Regions from separate parts of the Streptomyces sp. NPDC004111 genome, predicted to be linked through region 3. Evidence: riboswitches for the same ligand, from Rfam matches in the RefSeq annotation. Region 3 holds a riboswitch; each other region holds the start of a gene.
The links. A riboswitch is a leader RNA that binds a small molecule or an ion and turns the genes downstream of it on or off. The one in region 3 is predicted to bind cyclic di-AMP.
Positions count from the first base shown of each region.

Region 1: linked by a shared signal. The riboswitch ahead of ACFYVL_RS11605 (transglycosylase family protein) and the one ahead of ACFYVL_RS18105 (M23 family metallopeptidase) in region 3 are both predicted to bind cyclic di-AMP.
Region 2: linked by a shared signal. The riboswitch ahead of ACFYVL_RS34865 (M23 family metallopeptidase) and the one ahead of ACFYVL_RS18105 (M23 family metallopeptidase) in region 3 are both predicted to bind cyclic di-AMP.
Region 4: linked by a shared signal. The riboswitch ahead of ACFYVL_RS05435 (peptidoglycan DD-metalloendopeptidase family protein) and the one ahead of ACFYVL_RS18105 (M23 family metallopeptidase) in region 3 are both predicted to bind cyclic di-AMP.

Region 1 is NZ_JBIAMU010000004.1:431,189-433,380, reverse strand. Features, by position in the region: gene eno (phosphopyruvate hydratase) at 1-194, opposite strand, end outside; gene ACFYVL_RS11605 (transglycosylase family protein) at 485-1,195, opposite strand; cyclic di-AMP (ydaO/yuaA leader) riboswitch at 1,198-1,394, opposite strand; gene ACFYVL_RS11600 (transglycosylase family protein) at 1,683-2,192, opposite strand, start outside.
Region 2 is NZ_JBIAMU010000022.1:18,152-20,343, reverse strand. Features, by position in the region: gene ACFYVL_RS34870 (PP2C family protein-serine/threonine phosphatase) at 1-795, shown strand, start outside; cyclic di-AMP (ydaO/yuaA leader) riboswitch at 1,142-1,275, shown strand; gene ACFYVL_RS34865 (M23 family metallopeptidase) at 1,287-2,192, shown strand, end outside.
Region 3 is NZ_JBIAMU010000008.1:241,960-244,151, reverse strand. Features, by position in the region: gene ACFYVL_RS18110 (M16 family metallopeptidase) at 1-952, shown strand, start outside; cyclic di-AMP (ydaO/yuaA leader) riboswitch at 1,144-1,313, shown strand; gene ACFYVL_RS18105 (M23 family metallopeptidase) at 1,327-2,121, shown strand.
Region 4 is NZ_JBIAMU010000002.1:218,265-220,456, reverse strand. Features, by position in the region: gene ACFYVL_RS05440 (tyrosine-protein phosphatase) at 1-676, opposite strand, end outside; cyclic di-AMP (ydaO/yuaA leader) riboswitch at 1,077-1,284, shown strand; gene ACFYVL_RS05435 (peptidoglycan DD-metalloendopeptidase family protein) at 1,289-2,192, shown strand, end outside.

The DNA.
Region 1 (2,192 bases), on a different contig from region 3:
CCCTTGCCGAGGTAGCGGTTCGGGTCACCGTCGCGGAGCTCGATGGCCTCGAAGGCACCGGTCGAGGCGCCGGACGGAACAGCAGCACGACCCGTGCTGCCGTCGTCGAGGCCGACCTCGACCTCGACCGTGGGGTTGCCTCGGGAGTCCAGGATTTCCCGGGCTACGACGACGTCGATGGACGGCACGAGCATCTCCTTATGGAATGTGACGCTAGGGGTGCAGGGTCACTTTTGCCTTGCGACAAGAGCCTAACCGGCCCACGGGCATCGGCCAGCCGATCGACCGCCCGCTGGGACGAAAAGATGCCCGAATGCCTGTATTACAGGACGAAAGACCCTCACGGAGCGACGGAACGTTACGCCGCGGTTCACTCTGTGTGCATACGCAAAAGACCCCGGCCGGGCGCATACGGGGGGAAGTCGCGCCAGACCGGGGTCCCGGCAGGGGGGCGGCGGGGGTGGGCCACCGCCCCCGTGCGGGGTCAGCTCAGGTGGAGCTGCTGACCCGGGAAGATGAGGTCGGCATCGGTGACGACTCCCTCATTCAGGTCCATGATGTGCTGCCAGCCGCCCTTGACCTTGTGGGCCTCGGCGATCTTGGCGAGGGTGTCGCCGGACTTGACCTTGTACTCGCCGTCACCCTTCTTGATCGGGGCGGCGGCCTTCGGGGCGGCCTTGGGGGCCGCCTTCGGCGCGGACCGCTCGGCCTTCGGGGCCTGACGGGCCTCGCTGCGGGACGCGGCGGGGGCCTCGGAGCGCTGCTGCTTCTGCTGCTTCGGGGCGGACTTCGCACCGGTGCCCACGCCCGGGTCGACACCGTCGTTGCTCAGGTTGCCGGCACCGGCGCAGGCCCAGGCACCCGGACCCTGCATGTCGAGCAGCCGCTCGGCGGTGGCTATCTGCTGGCCCTTGGAGGCCTGGTCGGCGCGCGGGGCGTACTGGGTGCCGCCCGCGGCGGCCCAGGAGGACTGCGAGAACTGCAGACCGCCGTAGTAGCCGTTGCCGGTGTTGATGGACCAGTTGCCGCCGGACTCGCACTGGGCGACGGCGTCCCAGGTGTCGACGGAGGCGGCGGAGGCCGAGGTGGCCCCCATCAGCGGGGCGGCGACCGCGACACCGGCGACGCCGGCGTAGGCGGCGACGCGAGTGGCCTTGGACGGACGGCGGTGCTTGCCCTTGCTGAAAAGCGACATGGATGTCTCCTCACCGACGCCTTCGAGGTGAGCTGTCGGGTTCGGGCTGTGAGTTCGCCCGGCCGCCCTTCCGGTCCGCATCCCTGAAGGCTGCGTTCCGCTCGGCGACTTCACCCCAAGCCGTTTCCGTACGTCTCTCAACGTCCGGGCCCGGCACTTACCTTGGGTCCCCCGCTCCTGCCTACGGCGCTGTACGCGACGACTGCTCCCGGGACCCGCCGGCAGGATTCGGCGTGACGGGCTCCGGTGCTCACCGGTGGCGAGCGAGGACGACCGTAAACACAGGAGTCCCCGATGTTCAAAGAGGAACATCGGGGACATCTCACCCCTCCTTGCCCTTCCGGAACCCTCGTTTACGCAGGTCAGAAGGGGCGCAGGAGGAGCTGCCGGAAGGGACACGCCAGTTGGGGCGAAGAGACTCATGTCTCACTCGCGCAGAACCGGACATTCACTCCCTAACTGCCCGTGAAATGTGATGGTTTCCCGGTTATTTCTCGCCCAGTTCGAGGTGCTGGCCAGGGCGGATGAGGTCCGGGTCGTCACCGAGGGAGGTCTTGTTCGCCTCGTAGAGCGCCGGCCACCCGCCGGGCAGCTTCGCCTCGTCGGCGATGTGCCAGAGGTTGTCCCCGGGACGCACGGTGTACGTGTCGTCCGCGGCGGGCCCGTCGGGCGACTTGCCGCCCCCGCGGGAGGCATGCCGGCCGGACTCGCGCTCATCGGCCGCGGGCGGGACCGTCGGATCGGCCGACGGGTCGGTGACGGGGCCCGTGGAGGGGTCCTGCGAACCGTCCGCACCGGGAAGGGAGTTCTCCGGGGCGGGGGTGCCGCGGTGCTTGCCGCCGCCCGGAGTGGTGGTACCGGGCGTCGTCGCCCCAGGAGCGGGCCGCTCGGCCGTCGGGTCCGCGCCCGGGTCCGCACTCGGATCGGCGCTCGGGTCCGTACCGGGGACGGTCGGCTTCGCGCCGGGACCGGTGCTCGGGCCCGTGCTCGGGCCGAC
Region 2 (2,192 bases), on a different contig from region 3:
TCGGTGCGGGTCATCGCGGAGGCCGCCCAGCGGGCCGTCGTCCCCACGCCGCCGGAGAGCATCGGCGGACTGCAGATCGCGGCGCGGTACGAGGCGGCGGAGGCGGACGCGTTCATCGGCGGCGACCTCTTCGCGGTGCAGGACACCCCGCACGGGGTGCGGCTGGTCGTGGGGGACGTACGGGGCAAGGGGCTGGAGGCCGTCGAGGCGGTCGCGGTGGTGGTGGGCGCGTTCCGGGAGGCGGCCGAGACGGAGAGCACCCTGGAGGGCGTCGCGCAGCGGCTGGAACGGGCGCTGGCCAGGGAGGGCCGGCGGCGCGAGGGACTGGACGCGATGGAGGGGTTCACGACGGCGGTGCTCGCCGAGATCCCGCGCGCCGGGGGCGTCGTACGGCTGGTGAACCGGGGGCATCCCGAGCCGCTGCTGCTGTACGCGGACGGCGAGCTGGACGTGCTGACGCCGGAGGAGTTCGCGCTGCCGCTGGGGATGGGCGACCTGGGGGACTGGCCGGACCGGGCGCGGGAGGTCCGCTTCCCCGGTGGTTCGACGCTGGTGTTCTACACGGACGGGCTCTCCGAGGCGCGGGACGCGGCGGGTGTCTTCTACGACCCGGCGCTGCGGCTGCACCGGTCGCTGTTCCCCGGCCCCGAGGCCGTGCTGGAGGCGCTGACGAGCGACGTACGGGTGCACACCGGCGGCAAGCAGACGGACGACATGGCGCTGCTCGCGGTGGGGCGGCCGGGCGAGGGGCAGCCCGCCCGGCGGCGGACCGTGGAGATCGTGAAACGGCCCTGAGGGCCGGGTGCGGGACCGCGCGGCCGGCGGGGGCTCGGCGGCGGGCCGGGCACCGCGGCGCGATGGCTACGGGTTGTTACGGGGCGTGCTCGAAGGGGCGCGCTCCGCATAACAATTGACGATCTATCAGTTGTGGAGAGTTTGCGCGCAAGGCAACGCGAGTGACCGAAGGGGCGTCAGGGGGCCGTTGGGTCGCCCTGTTTGATGGCCTTTTGGGGCTGATGTCCTGGCCATCGATGCGCGCTCTGCGTTAACGATCAACAGGAACGGCTTGGAAATCCACTTGTGTGTCTATTAACGTTCGATAACGCAGCGCGGTCGTCCCAGCCGTCGTCAGAGACGGCGCCGTGCGCGTGCGCCGAATTCCGTGAGGAAACCGGGGAACCACCAATTGGGGTGAATCGGGCCGAACCTGGCCCGTAGGAGACCTTCCTGCTCCGAACCCGTCAGCTAACCCGGTAGGCGAGAAGGAAGGAAAGGAGCGCGCCTCCGTGGCGTCCAACAGGCCTGCCCCCGAGTCCCCCGCAGCCCCCGCTTTCTCGTACGGGGCGTACGGCGTCCCGAACGACACCGACGGGACGGAGGGCACCGGCCACGGCTACGGCTACGGCGCCACCGCGACGATGCCGACGGTCCCGGCGCAGCAGCAGCGCGGCGGCTACGAGGGCTTCGTGGAGTTCGACGGTCCGCCCGCCTCCACCGAGGAGTGGAACCCCACCGAGGACTCCGTCGTTCCGGTCCGCGGCAAGCACCGGGTCGCCAAGCAGCGCGGCTCGCTGGCCCGCAGTTCCACCGTGCTGGGCGTCGGTGTGATCGCGGCCGTCGGCGCGGGCGGCATCGCCACCGCGCAGGACAAGCCCGCCGTCTCCATATCGCTGCCGGACCAGATCTCCGATTCCCTCGACTCCCTCGCCGACGCCCTGCCGGACGCCAAGTCCCTGCCGGGTGTCGGCGCTCTGGTTTCCGGCTCCGACGACGAGAAGCCGGGCTCCGGGTCCGGTACCGGGGAGGAGCTGATGGCCGCCCCCGCCCCCGCGGCGGCTCCCGTCGCCGCCACCGACCAGGCCGGGCACGCCGTCGGACAGCAGCCGGGCGCGGGCGACAGCCTGCGCGCCCGCATCCTCCAGCAGGCCGAGCAGCAGCGCTCCGCCGCCGACGCCGCCGTCCGGGAGGCCGCCCGCGCGCAGGCCGTCAAGGACGCCGCAGCCGAGGCGAAGAAGCAGCGCGACGAGGCCCACGCGAAGGCCGAGAAGGCCGCCCGGGAGAAGGCCGAGGCCGAGGAGCGCGCCAAGGCCGCCGCCGCGGCGAAGGCGGAGGCCGAGCGGCTCGCCAAGCTGGCCGCCAGCTACTCGCTGCCCACCTCGGGCTACTACCTCAGCGCCACCTTCGGGCAGTCC
Region 3 (2,192 bases):
CAACCGGCTCGACGAGATCCCGCACGAGGCGGCCAACCCCTCGCGGCGGGCCGCCAAACAGCTCTCCAAGGAGCTCTTCCCGGCGTCGCTGCGGATGTCGCGCCCCCGGCAGGGCACCGAGGAGACGGTGAAGAGCATCGACTCCGCGGCCGTGCGCGCCTTCTACGAGGCGCACGTCCGCCCGGCCACCGCCACCGCGGTCGTCGTCGGCGACCTGGACGGCACCGACCTGGACGCCGTGCTGGCCGACACCCTGGGGGAGTGGACCGGCAACACCGCCGAGCCGCGCCCGATGACGCCCGTCACGGCCGACGACACCGGACGGGTCGTCGTCGTGGACCGTCCGGGCGCCGTCCAGACGCAGCTGCTGATCGGCCGTATCGGCGCCGACCGGCACGACCGCGTCTGGCCCGCCCAGGTGCTGGGCACGTACTGCCTGGGCGGCACCCTCACCTCCCGGCTGGACCGCGTCCTGCGCGAGGAGAAGGGCTACACGTACGGAGTACGCGCCTTCGGCCAGGTGCTGCGCTCCGCCGAGGACGGCACCGGCGCCGCCATGCTGGCCATCAGCGGCTCCGTGGACACCGAGTCGACCGGGCCCGCCCTGGAGGACCTCTGGAAGGTCCTGCGGACGCTGGCGGCCGAGGGGCTCACCGACGCCGAGCGCGACGTGGCCGTGCAGAACCTGGTGGGCGTCGCCCCGCTCAAGTACGAGACGGCGTCCGCCGTCGCGGGCACCCTGGCCGACCAGGTCGAGCAGCACCTGCCCGACGACTTCCAGGCCCAGCTGTACGCCAGGCTCGCGCAGACCGGCACCGTGGAGGCCACCGCGGCCGTCGTGAACGCCTTCCCGGTGGACCGGCTCGTCACCGTCCTGGTCGGCGACGCCGCGCGGATCGCCGAGCCGGTGCGGGCGCTCGGCATCGGTGAGGTTTCCGTCGTCACCGGCTGACAAATCAGGACAAGGAGGGCCCCGATGACTGATGAGTTGTCGGGGTCCTCCTGTATGTCCGGTTTGTTGTGGAGGTTGCGTGTCTGCCGTGTGGGCTGCGTTACAAAACCCCGTCTCTGTTTGGTGATTGAAACAGGGGCCGCTTAGCGTCGGTCCGGCTGTCCGTCAGAGTGCGCCGCAACCGCGGCACCGGACAGTCATCGCCGAGTCCCCGTCAGGCGCGAGCCTGGGGAGCCGGGGACCCACTTACGTCCCTGGGGTGAATCGGACGCCATCGCCCTTCACGGGCCGGTGGGGCCCGTAGGAGACCTTCCTGCTCCGAACCCGTCAGCTAACCCGGTAGGCGAGAAGGAAGGAAAGGAAACAGCCTCTTCATGGCGTTCACCCGTGCCGCCGGGAAGCACCGTCGTCCCTCCGTGCTGTCGCGCAGGAGCGCGAACATCGCCGGAGTTGCCGCCCTCACCACGACGGGCGTCATCGGGACGCTGGCCCCGCAGGCCCTCGCCGCCGAGCAGGACCTGACCGCCGAGGACACCGGCGCCATCCGCGCGGTCGTCCTGGAGGACACCGTGACGGACAACCTCGCCGAGAAGGTCGAGGCCCAGGCCGCCGCCCAGAAGCACGCCTACGAGAAGGCCGAGGCCGAGCGCAAGGCCGAGGAGGCCCGCCGGGCGGAGGCCAAGCGCAAGGCCGAGGCGAAGATCAAGAAGGAGCGCGAGGAGCGCGAGCGCGCCGCCCGCGAGGCCGAGCGCAAGCGCCTCAACTCCTTCCGGCTGCCGGTCGCCGGCTCCTACGTCTCCACCGGCTACCAGACCGGCGGAGCCATGTGGTCCTCCGGCAGCCACTCCGGCGTCGACTTCCACGCCTCCTCCGGCAGCTCCGTCGTCGCCGTCGGCTCGGGCACGGTCGTCGAGGCCGGCTGGGGCGGCGCGTACGGCAACAACATCGTGATCCGGATGAACGACGGTTCGTACACCCAGTACGGCCACCTCTCCTCGATCGGTGTCTCGGTCGGGCAGTCCGTCACCCCCGGCGAGCAGATAGGCCTCTCCGGCTCCACCGGCAACTCCTCCGGCCCGCACCTGCACTTCGAGGCCCGCACCTCCCCCGACTACGGTTCGGACATCGACCCGGTCGCCTACCTGCGCGGCCACGGCGTCCGCGTCTGACCGAATCCCGCGCGCGGCCCCGTACCTCCCGTCGTTTCCCCGAAGGCCCCGGCTCCTCGTGAGCCGGGGCC
Region 4 (2,192 bases), on a different contig from region 3:
CGAGCAGCCCCATCACCTCGTCGTTCATCGCCTCCGGCGAGTCACTGCCGCGGCGCACCTTGTAGCGGCGGTGCGGGTCGTTCGACTTCAGGTAGTCGGCGGTGATCGCCTCGCGCTCGACCCCCACGGCGAGCAGGGTCACGGCTATCGCCAGGCCCGCCCGGTCCTTGCCCGCCGCGCAGTGCATCAGCGCGGGGACGCTGTCCTCGGCCAGCGCGTGCAGCACCCGGCTGTGCTCGGCGGCCCGCTCCTTGATCATCCGCCGGTACGAGGCGGTCATCCGGGCGGCGGCCTTGCCCTCGGCGAGGATCTCGCGCAGCTGGTCGATGTTCCCGTCGCGCACCATCCGCCAGAACTCGGCGCCGTCGGCCGGGTCGCTCAGCGGGATGTTCACGTTCCGTACGCCGCTCAGCTCGACGTCCGGGCCCTCCAGCTTCTGGTCCGCCGCGTTGCGGAAGTCGAAGACCGTGTGCAGGCCGAGCGAGTCGAAGAACGCGGTGTCGGGCCCGGTGGCGTGCGCCAGGTGACCACTGCGGAAGAGCCGCCCGTACCGCGTCCGGCGGCCGTCCACGGTCGGCAGACCGCCCACGTCGCGGAAGTTCCGTACCCCGGCCAGCTCGGGTTCCGCGTCGGGGGACGTCGACGGGGCGGGGACCTGTGGCACCTGCTGGGTCACGAGTGCTCCTCAAGGGTCGTTCGCCGGCCAGCGGTGACCGACGAGGGGCGCGTTTCGACGATACGACATGGTCGGAGACGGGTTCCTGGGGCAACTCGGGGGGATTTGTTCGGCACTTGGGGCCAGGGTCGAGGGGCAGGCGGAGCCGTGGCGGCGAATTGGTTGATTTGTCGCTATGTAGGGAATTTGTAGGCACTGAATTCCGGTGTCGAGTGAGCAGAATCATAGGAACCGCGGGGCAACTGGTGCCGGTGCGTCAAATGGCAGGCCAGCAACGGAAAACGGGCACCGGGGCCGATGGGGGACGACCGCAGAACCGTGGAGAAGAGGTGCGCACGGGAAGGAGAAGACGGGAACGGCTTGTTCCGGCGGTCCGCACTCGCTTACGGTCACCGTCAATCCGGGTGGACCGCCGAATCCTGCCACCGCCCGGCATCCGCACCCATATTTCTTCGTGTGGCAGGAGCGGGGGACCCAGGTAGTACGCCGGCACCGGAGGACGCGAGTCCGCCGGTACGGCTAGGGGTGAAGCCGCGCTCGACAAGAGCGCGGCCGGGCATCTCCAGCCCGAACCCGACAGCTCACCTCGCAGGCGCCGGAGAGGAATCCGTCATGCCTGCAAAGGGTAAGCACCGCCGCCCGAAGCCCAGTTCCTCGCTCACCCGCGGCTTCGTCGCCGCCGGTACGGGCGGTGCGGCTCTGGCCCTCCCGCTGATCGGCGCCGCCGGGGCACAGGCCGCCGAGCCCGCCGCCGCCCCGGCCGTCGCTCCCGGCCACGCGGCCCAGCCGAAGGCCGAGCAGACCCAGCAGGTGCGGATTCCGCAGCAGCGCGCCGCGGAGCAGACCGCGGCCCCGCGCACCGACGCCGACCGCACGGCCACCCGTACGTACTCCGTGGTGACCGGCGACCACCTGTCGAAGATCGCCGCTGCCGAGAAGGTGCGCGGCGGCTGGCAGAAGCTCTACGAGGACAACCGGTCCGTCGTCGGCGGCGACCCGTCGCTGATCTACCCCGGTATGAAGCTCTCGATCGGCGCCAAGGCCTCCGGCGCCAAGACCTCCACGCAGGCCGCCCCGGCCGCCGGGAAGCAGTCCGCGCCCGTCGAGCGCAAGGCCGTCGAGCGCACCGAGGAGCGCAAGGAGCAGCGCACCGGGCACCGCACCGAGAAGCGCGAGCGCACCGGGAAGCAGGAGCAGCGCACCGAGCGCCGCAGCGAGACCCGCGAGCGGTCCACCGGCTCGGGCACCGGCTTCACCGCCCCCGTCTCCTCCGGCGTCTCCACCTCCTACCGGGCCTCCGGCGGCAGCTGGTCCAGTGGCTACCACACCGGCGTCGACTTCCGCGCCTCCTCCGGCACCTCGGTCAAGGCCGTCGGCGCGGGCACCGTCGTCTCGGCCGGCTGGGGCGGCGCGTACGGCAACGAGGTCGTCATCCGGCACAACGACGGCCACTACTCGCAGTACGCCCACCTCTCCGCGCTGAACGTCCGCTCCGGCCAGAGCGTCACCGGCGGCC